DNA from 3 places in the Kosakonia sp. MUSA4 genome. Region 2 is predicted to be linked to each of the others. Evidence: predicted binding sites of a transcription regulator. Region 2 holds the regulator's gene; each other region holds the start of a gene.
What was found. The regulator Fur, encoded in region 2, represses iron uptake genes when iron is present. The targets are predictions, from matches to a motif close to ATAATAATGAGAACNACTATCAA.

Region 1: the regulator Fur is predicted to act here: its motif matches at 1,732-1,754, upstream of exbB (tol-pal system-associated acyl-CoA thioesterase).
Region 3: the regulator Fur is predicted to act here: its motif matches at 1,840-1,862, upstream of efeU (iron uptake transporter permease EfeU).

Annotation. Positions count from the first base shown of each region.
Region 1 covers NZ_CP025697.1:4,712,354-4,715,488, forward strand. Annotated here, with positions in the region: gene C0557_RS22330 (cytoplasmic protein) at 1-425, shown strand, start outside; gene exbD (TonB system transport protein ExbD) at 507-932, opposite strand; gene exbB (tol-pal system-associated acyl-CoA thioesterase) at 939-1,670, opposite strand; gene metC (cystathionine beta-lyase) at 1,923-3,110, shown strand.
Region 2 covers NZ_CP025697.1:1,442,327-1,445,461, reverse strand. Annotated here, with positions in the region: gene ybfE (LexA regulated protein) at 1-258, shown strand, start outside; gene fldA (flavodoxin FldA) at 422-952, shown strand; gene fur (ferric iron uptake transcriptional regulator) at 1,242-1,688, shown strand; gene C0557_RS06870 (beta-N-acetylhexosaminidase) at 1,795-3,135, opposite strand, start outside.
Region 3 covers NZ_CP025697.1:1,866,853-1,869,987, forward strand. Annotated here, with positions in the region: gene C0557_RS08740 (DUF3574 domain-containing protein) at 1-419, shown strand, start outside; gene C0557_RS08745 (NupC/NupG family nucleoside CNT transporter) at 457-1,641, opposite strand; gene efeU (iron uptake transporter permease EfeU) at 1,919-2,752, shown strand; gene efeO (iron uptake system protein EfeO) at 2,802-3,135, shown strand, end outside.

The sequences.
Region 1 (3,135 bases), 2.5 Mb from region 2:
CTTTAATTGACAAAAATAGCGATGAATTTATCTTAGAGCACAATAAAGAAGCGCTGATACTCAGTAAAAATGAAACCATCGCCCGTATTGCCCATGAGCTGGTTTCCATTCCTGCGGCGCTCGTGCGCCTGAAATGGCAGAACCGCCGGGAAATCTACCCGTTACAGATAAAAGAGGAAATTTACGGCGCGGTGATCAATGCCATCATCGAGCTAAAGCCGGAACTGCGCGACAAAATCATGGGGCGACTGGAGGCTAACTACCAGCATTTGCTGGCGCGGGAAACCGCAACGCTGCGCCTGACCCGCAAACTCAGCGACGGCGAATACCATACGACGACGGTCACCACCGTCGCGCCAGAGGCAGGCAACCAAAAAGCCGCGCCGGAGAAGCAAGAAAAAACCGCAGGCACAAAATTAAAGTAAGCGCGTCGCCTTTTTATTCCCCACATATATCAGACATAAAAAAAGCTGGCCTTTGCCAGCTCTTATCACTCAGCACCGCGTTTAGTGTGCTTTAACCGTCTCTTCACCCACCAGACCGATTTTGAGATAGCCCGCCTGATGCAGGGTATCCATCACTTTCATCATCGTCTCGTAGTCCACGGTTTTATCCGCACGGAAGAAGATCGTGGTGTCCTTTTTACCTTCCGTTACGGCATTGAGCTGGTTAACCATCGTCTCGTCGGTTACCGGATCGTTGCCGATGAACATGGTGTTATCCGCTTTCACCGACAGGTAGACCGGTTTTTCCGGGCGCGGCTGCGGCTGGCTGGTAGAGGCAGGAAGATTCACTTTTACATCAACGGTGGCAAGCGGCGCGGCCACCATAAAGATAATCAGCAACACCAGCATAACGTCGATAAACGGCGTCACGTTGATTTCATGCATTTCGCCGTTATCATCCAGGTTTTCGTTAAGACGCATTGCCATAGAGCATCAACCTACACGTAATTTTGACGCAGTGCGAACCGGCTGCGCATTGCTGGCGGCCAGGTCAAGATCGCGGCTTTGCAGCAGCAGAACCTGCGCAGCAACATCGCCAAGCATGGCTTTGTAACTGCCAATCATGCGGGCAAAGACGTTATAAATTACCACCGCCGGAATTGCCGCTACCAGGCCGATAGCCGTTGCCAGCAGCGCTTCTGCGATACCCGGCGCCACAACAGCAAGGTTAGTGGTCTGCGTCTGCGCAATACCAATAAAGCTGTTCATGATGCCCCAGACCGTACCAAACAGGCCGATAAACGGTGAAATCGCGCCAATCGTCGCAAGATAGCCGTTGCCGCGCCCCATATGGCGACCTATTGCCGCAACACGGCGTTCGAGGCGGAAGCCGGTACGCTCTTTAATGCCGTCGTTGTCTTCGCTGCCTGCGGATAACTCCAGTTCATTCTGGGCTTCATTAATTAATGACAGGCTCAGACTTCTGGCGTGGAAAGAGGAGGCAATTTCGCTGGCCTGATCCAAAGAACGCGCTTCAGCCAGTTTCTGCTGCTCGCGCTTAAGGCGGCGCTTCTGCGAGATCATTTCCGCGCTTTTACTGAAGAACAGCGCCCATGTAGCGACTGACGCGAGAATCAGGCCGATCATCACAATCTTTACGACGATGTCAGCATGGTGATACATACCCCACACGGATAGATCCGTCTGCATCAAATTATTACCCACTGTGTATCTCCGAGACGCAAATCACAAAACCTGCGCGTAATAATATCAAAATGCCACCGAATTGATAGTGGTTCTCATTAGTATTTACATAGTGCCGTAAAGAGAGGCCTGTTTCTTTGCGCTAACACAGTAAACGCCCGCGCAAGGCACGGAATGCGAAAAAATTAACGCTCTGCCGCCAACATGGCGATGCATCAACGCGCAATCATGGTAGTCTGGACATCCAGACGTATAAAAACAGGTTGAGCAACAATGACGGCGAAGCATATAGATACCGCTCTGGTAAACGCAGGGCGCAGTAAAAAATACACGCAGGGTTCGGTGAACAGCGTTATCCAGCGCGCGTCTTCACTGGTATTCGACACGGTTGAAGCCAAAAAACATGCCACACGCAATCGCGCCAATGGTGAATTGTTTTACGGCCGTCGCGGTACGCTGACGCACTTCTCCTTACAGGAAGCGATGTGCGAACTTGAAGGCGGTGCGGGCTGTGCGCTTTTCCCCTGTGGAGCGGCAGCGGTGGCCAATACCATTCTGGCGTTTGTCGAACAGGGCGATCATGTGTTGATGACCAACACGGCCTACGAGCCAAGCCAGGATTTCTGCACCAAAATTCTCGCCAAACTGGGTGTCACCACCAGTTGGTTTGACCCGCTGATCGGCGCCAGTATCGTCAAGCTGATCCAGCCCAACACCAAAGTGGTGTTTCTCGAATCTCCCGGCTCGATCACCATGGAAGTTCACGACGTTCCGGCTATCGTTCAGGCGGTAAGAAGCGTCGCGCCAGAGGCGATCATCATGATCGATAACACCTGGGCGGCGGGGATCCTGTTTAAGGCGCTGGAATTTGACATTGATATCTCCATTCAGGCCGCCACTAAATACCTGATTGGCCACTCCGACGGCATGATCGGCACGGCGGTATCGAATGCACGTTGTTGGGAACAACTGCGCGAAAATGCCTATCTGATGGGGCAAATGGTCGATGCCGACACCGCCTATATGACCAGCCGTGGTCTGCGCACGCTGGGTGTTCGTTTGCGTCAGCATCATGAAAGCAGTCTGAAGATTGCCGAATGGCTGGCAACGCACCCGCAAGTGGCACGCGTTAACCACCCCGCACTGCCTGGCAGTAAAGGCCATGAATACTGGAAACGCGACTTCACCGGCAGCAGCGGTCTGTTCTCGTTCGTGCTTAATAAACGCCTGAGCAACGAAGAGCTGGCGCAATATCTCGACCACTTCAAACTGTTCAGCATGGCCTATTCATGGGGCGGCTATGAATCACTGATTCTGGCGAACCAGCCAGAACAGCTCGCGGCGATTCGCCCGGATGGCGGCGTCGATTTCAGCGGAACATTAATCCGTCTGCATATCGGTTTAGAAAATGTTGATGATCTGATTGAAGATTTAGTGGCAGGTTTCCAGCGCATCGTGTAAACCTGACGTTCGGGGCAGCAAGGCG
Region 2 (3,135 bases):
ACCCTGGATCTGTTCGCGAATGAGCGTCGCCCGGGACGGCCGAAGACGAATCCGCTCTCGCGTGATGAACAGTTACGCATCAACAAACGCAATCAATTAAAACGCGATAAAGTTCGTGGGCTTAAACGCGTCGAGCTAAAACTGAACGTGGAAGCCGTTGATGCGTTAAACGAACTTGCCGATGCGCGTGACATGAGCCGCAGCGAACTTATCGAAGAGATGCTGCTGGCACAGCTGAGCGCATTGCGCGGAAAGTAATTACTCCGAATCACCTCTCTTATTTTCACGTTTTCATGTGTCATACAGTGCACTCCGCGGCGATAGCTGTTTTCGCGCGCTTCTCTGTTCTGCTATGATTGCCCTTATCTGTGGGCAAAGCGCCACCATCATATTCATTAGGTTTCAAGAGGTTATTTTACTCATGGCAATTACAGGTATTTTCTTCGGCAGCGACACCGGCAACACCGAAAATATTGCGAAAATGATTCAGAGTCAGCTTGGTAAGGACGTTGCCGACGTACATGACATTGCCAAGAGCAGCAAAGAAGATATCGAAGGATATGACATTCTGCTGCTCGGCATTCCGACCTGGTATTATGGCGAAGCGCAGTGCGACTGGGATGATTTCTTCCCGACGCTGGAAGACATTGATTTTAATGGTAAGTTAGTTGCGCTGTTTGGCTGCGGCGATCAGGAAGACTATGCAGAATATTTCTGTGATGCGCTGGGTACGATCCGCGATATTATTGAGCCGCGCGGCGCGACTATCGTGGGCCATTGGCCGACTGCAGGCTACCATTTCGAAGCCTCTAAAGGGCTGGTGGATGATGGCCATTTCGTTGGTCTGGCGATTGACGAAGATCGTCAGCCAGAAATGACCGCAGAACGTGTACAAAAATGGGTTAAGCAAGTTCGCGAAGAGTTACATCTTGATGACATCATCAACGCCTGATTTTACGGCGTAATCTGTGGGTTACGTGGTATTAATAGGTAAAAGCAATGGAAATAATTGCTACAAATTTTTAACTTTTTTCTCCATCGCTGTACAATAAGCCCTGCTAAAGTGGTGTTATGAAGCACAGGAGTTGCTGGTGACACCACGTTTTAAAAGCTTACTTTACTTGAGGACTTGCAGTTTTCATTTAGCCATGGCAGTTCTATAATGAGACGCATTATCCCAGGTGCATTCCTTCTAACTTCCATTGAGGAAGTGAATCGTATAGCAACAGGACAGATTCCGCATGACTGACAACAATACCGCATTAAAGAAGGCTGGCCTGAAAGTCACGCTTCCTCGGTTAAAAATCCTGGAAGTGCTTCAGGAACCGGATAACCATCATGTCAGTGCGGAAGATTTATATAAACGACTGATCGACATGGGCGAAGAGATCGGGCTGGCGACAGTATATCGTGTACTGAACCAGTTTGATGACGCCGGCATTGTGACCCGTCATAACTTCGAAGGCGGGAAATCCGTTTTTGAACTGACTCAGCAGCATCACCACGATCACCTGATTTGCCTCGACTGCGGCAAAGTGATCGAATTCAGTGATGATTCCATCGAAGCGCGTCAGCGTGAAATCGCCGCCAAACACGGCATTCGCCTGACGAACCACAGTCTTTACCTGTACGGCCACTGCGCCGAGGGTGACTGCCGCGAAGATGAACACGCGCACGATGCGAAATAATCCCTTTTCATACTCAAGCCAGCCTTCAGGTTGGCTTTTTTTTTGCCCTTCAAAAACAAAAATGCCCGGCAGGTTTGCGCTGCCGGGCAGGTTACTTCAGCAATAATTACGCTTTCACGCTATCCACACGGCTGAAACGTTTGCCGTCCGGGCTGGCGGTGCGGATCTGCACTTCCCCGCTCACCTGCGGACGCGCTTTATCATCGTAGCGCAGCCAGTTTTTACCGCCGTCCGTAGAATATTCCACGACCATTCCCGGGAAGCTGGTATTGGCTTCCAGCTTGCCGCCGACCACGCGCGCGCCCGGTACAGGCAGGCGGTAGTTAATGCCTGCTTTGTCCAGTTTTGCCAGTTCACGATGGCCTAACAGATTTGCAAAGCGGGTCCAGTCTTTATCCAGCGCTTTTACATCGACCAGATGAGTTTCACCGCCTTTGTACTCGCGACCGGCCTGATAATCCTGTTCCCAACCGGCGCGGTGCCAGGCACGCTCTGCGACCGCAATCATGCGTGGATAAATCATGTACTCCATCTGGTTGTCGGTACGTACCACTTCACTCCACAACTGAGCAGAAAGACCATAGGCTCCAGGCCATAGTTTGTCCGATTTCGCGTTGAATGGATTGCCGTCGCGATCCAGTGAGGTTTCAGCATTTTGCGGCATGTTGTCCGGCGCAAAGCTGAAGATCTTGCGCTCATCGCTAAAGCGCGTGCCCCAGTAGTAGCCGCTTTCCGCCGGATGGACTTCGTTCGGGAAGTCGAGGTAAACATAGTCCGGGTTCGAGACAATGACGCGGAACCCTTTGTTTGCCCAGTCATTTACCGAATCGAAACCGCCCCAGTAGAGCGTATCCCAGAAGTTAACATTGACGTGATCGGTGGCAAACTCGGCGGCATTTTTAGCATCTTTCAGGCCATCCTGCCACGCCTGCATGGTGCCGATACCGTGCGCTTTCACCAGCTTGCTGACCTCAATACCAAAGTAGCTGGAAAGATGCTCAACATCTGCAACCTTACCCTCTTTGACCATAGACTGGCAGACCTGAGATTTAGCCCATGGTTTGTCCTGCTTGCTCTGATCGATGATGCCTTTGCCCGCTTCCGGTTTTTTCTGGTCGGTATAACCCGTTCCCAGATAGATGTTTTTCGCTTCGTCACCGCCAAAATGCCAGGTATTCAGCGACACACCCGCTTCTTTGTGCATTTGCTGGATTTCACCCATCACCTTATCAACGAAATTGCGTGACGAATCGAGGCACGGGTTCAGATAACCAGTGCGATTATAGAACTGTACCCCGGTGGTATTGGAGGTGTCCGTCGGATCCAGTAAACGGTACTGGTTCGCCTCTTTCTCTTTACCCTCTTTCATCAGGCGCTCATAGCGCGCTTCCATTGAGATCACTGCGGCACGGGCGTGTGCCGGCATATCAATTTCCGGGATCACTTC
Region 3 (3,135 bases), 420 kb from region 2:
AGACAGGGTTCACCGCGCTGATGGTTGCAGGTTTGCTGGCGGGCTGTGCGGCGCCGACATCGAAACAGAGTGTGAGCACGCAAACCTGCAAGGTTGAAAACCAAATGCAACAAACCACGCTCTATTACGGTTTAACCCGTCAGGGTGGTAAACCGATTACCGCTCAGGAGTGGCAACAGTATGTGGATAACGATGTCACGCCGCGTTTTCGTGATGGCTTAACGGCTTTCGATGCCCAGGGGCAGTGGCTGGGTAGCAACGGGAAAGTGTCGAAGGAGCCGAGCAAGGCGCTGATGCTTATTCACAGCGTGGACGCACAAACTGACGCGAAAATTGATACGTTGCGTGAGATTTATAAATCGCGTTTCGCACAGGAATCGGTGATGCGCGTGGATCAGCCGGTTTGCGTTCAGTTCTGATTTGAAACCCCTCTCCCGCAGGAGAGGGGTAAATCACTTACAGCACAACACCCGCAAAGGCGGCGGAGAGCAGGCTCACCAGCGTTGCCCCGTAGACCAGGCGCAGGCCAAAGCGGGAGACGGAATTGCCTTGCTGCTCATTCAGCCCCTTAATGGCGCCTGCGACGATGCCAATTGAGGCAAAGTTGGCAAACGACACCAGGAACACTGACAAAATCCCCAATCCGCGCGGCGTCATCTGGGCGGCGATTTTTTGCAGTTCGATCATCGCCACAAACTCATTAGCCACCAGCTTGGTGGCCATGATGCTGCCAGCATGCAGCGCATCGCTGAGCGGAATACCAATCAGCCAGGCCAGCGGATAGAAAACATAGCCGAGAATTTGCTGGAAACTGATACCGAATAGCGCAGAGAAAAGGGCGTTGACGGCGCTAATCAGGGCGATAAAACCGATCAGCATTGCCAGAATAATCATCGCCACTTTGAAACCTGCCAGAATATATTCGCCGAGCATCTCAAAGAAACTTTGCGATTCGTGGAGTTTTTCCAGCTTAATTTCCGGTTCCGCTTCCGGGCGCGTGGGATTAATGATCGACAGCACAATAAAGGTGCTGAACATATTCAGGATCAGCGCGGCGACCACATATTTCGCATCCAGCATGGTCATATAGGCACCGACGATCGACAGCGAAACCGTCGACATTGCCGTGGCGGCCATGGTGAACAGGCGGCGTGAAGAGAGGTCGGCAAGTATCCCTTTGTAGGCAATGAAGTTTTCGGACTGCCCCAGGATCAGCGAACTGACGGCATTAAAGGATTCCAGCTTGCCCATACCGTTGAGTTTCGATAGCAGGGTACCGATCAGACGAATAAAAACAGGCAGGATACGCCAATGCTGCAAAATGCCGATCAACGCCGAAATAAAAACGATGGGGCACAGCACACCCAGGAAAATAAATGCCAGTCCTTTTTCGCTCATGCCGCCGAAAACAAAACCCGTACCTTCACCGGCAAATTTCAGCAGCACTTCGAAGAAGCCGGAAACATATTTAATCAGTGTTAATCCGCTTTGCGCATGCAGGAAAAACCAGGCCAGCGCCATTTCGATGACGATCAATTGCAGAATAAAGCGAAAACGTATTTGCCGCCGGTCGAAACTTACCAGCCAGGCGAGCGCGAGGATCACCGCCAGCGCCAGCAGAAAGTGTAGGAAGTTAATCATATCTCTAATTTTGCAGGTGAATGGGGGAAGTATTTAGCCATAGCCGCGAGATGCGGTAAACATAAAGTTAATGCTTTGTAAGCTAAGTTATCGCTTTATTTCAACCGCTTCTGCATAAGGGTCGCTTCGCCTGGGTTAGCCTGCTATCCGTTTACATCCAGTTATTATTCTTGTCATATTTCGCTTGAGTTTCTCGTTATCGTAATGATAATCACTATCAATGCAATTTACTTTTCTTTGCAACCGTTGACTGCACATGACACCAGGGGCGTCCTCCATGTTTGTTCCATTTCTTATTATGTTACGTGAAGGCCTCGAAGCGGCGCTGATCGTCAGTCTGATTGCCAGCTACCTGAAACGAACCCAGCGCGGACGCTGGATCGGCGTGATGTGGATTGGCGTCTTCCTTGCCGCCGCGCTCTGTCTGGGATTGGGGATTGCCATCAACGAAACCACCGGTGAGTTTCCGCAAAAAGAGCAGGAGCTGTTTGAGGGGATTGTCGCGGTGATTGCCGTCGTGATCCTCACCTGGATGGTGTTCTGGATGCGCAAAGTGTCGCGCAACGTCAAAGTGCAACTTGAGCAGGCGGTGGATAACGCACTGGCGCGCAGTAATCATCACGGCTGGGCGCTGATTTTGATGGTTTTTTTCGCTGTCGCGCGTGAAGGGCTGGAATCGGTGTTCTTTCTGCTGGCGGCATTCCAGCAGGATCTCGGTATCTGGCCGCCGCTTGGCGCAATGCTTGGGCTGGCAACGGCCGTGGTGCTGGGCTTTCTGCTCTACTGGGGCGGGATCCGCCTTAACCTCGGCGCGTTTTTCAAATGGACCAGTCTGTTCATCCTGCTGGTGGCTGCCGGTCTGGCAGCGGGCGCTATCCGCGCTTTCCATGAAGCCGGTTTGTGGAATCAATTCCAGGATGTGGCTTTCGATTTAAGCAACGTGCTCACCACGCATTCGCTGACGGGTACCTTGCTGGAAGGCATTTTTGGTTATCAGGAAGCACCGAGTGTGAGCGAAGTCTTTGTCTACTTTGCCTACCTGATTCCGGTGCTGGTGCTGTTTGTTTTGCCTCCACGTTCAGGTGCGCAGCCTTCGCAGGCGGCCTCCTGATTACGTTCACTGCTTCGTAGTTACAACATACTTATTTAAGGGAAGGGTCATGGCTATTCATTTTCGTCGTAGTGCTTTGCAGGTAGGGATCGCGGCGCTGATGTCTTGCGCTTTCGGAGTACAGGCTGCGGATGTTCCGCAGGTGAAGGTCACGGTAACGGACAAGCAGTGTGAGCCGATGAACCTGACCGTTAACGCAGGCAAAACGCAGTTCATTATCGTCAACCACAGCCAGAAAGCGCTGGAATGGGAGATCCTCAAAGGCGTGATGGTGGTGGAAGAGCGTGAAAACATCGCACCGGGCTTCAGCCAGAAGCTGACCGCCAATCTGCAACCTGGCGAATATGATATGACCTGCGGCCTGCTGACCAACCCGAAAGGCA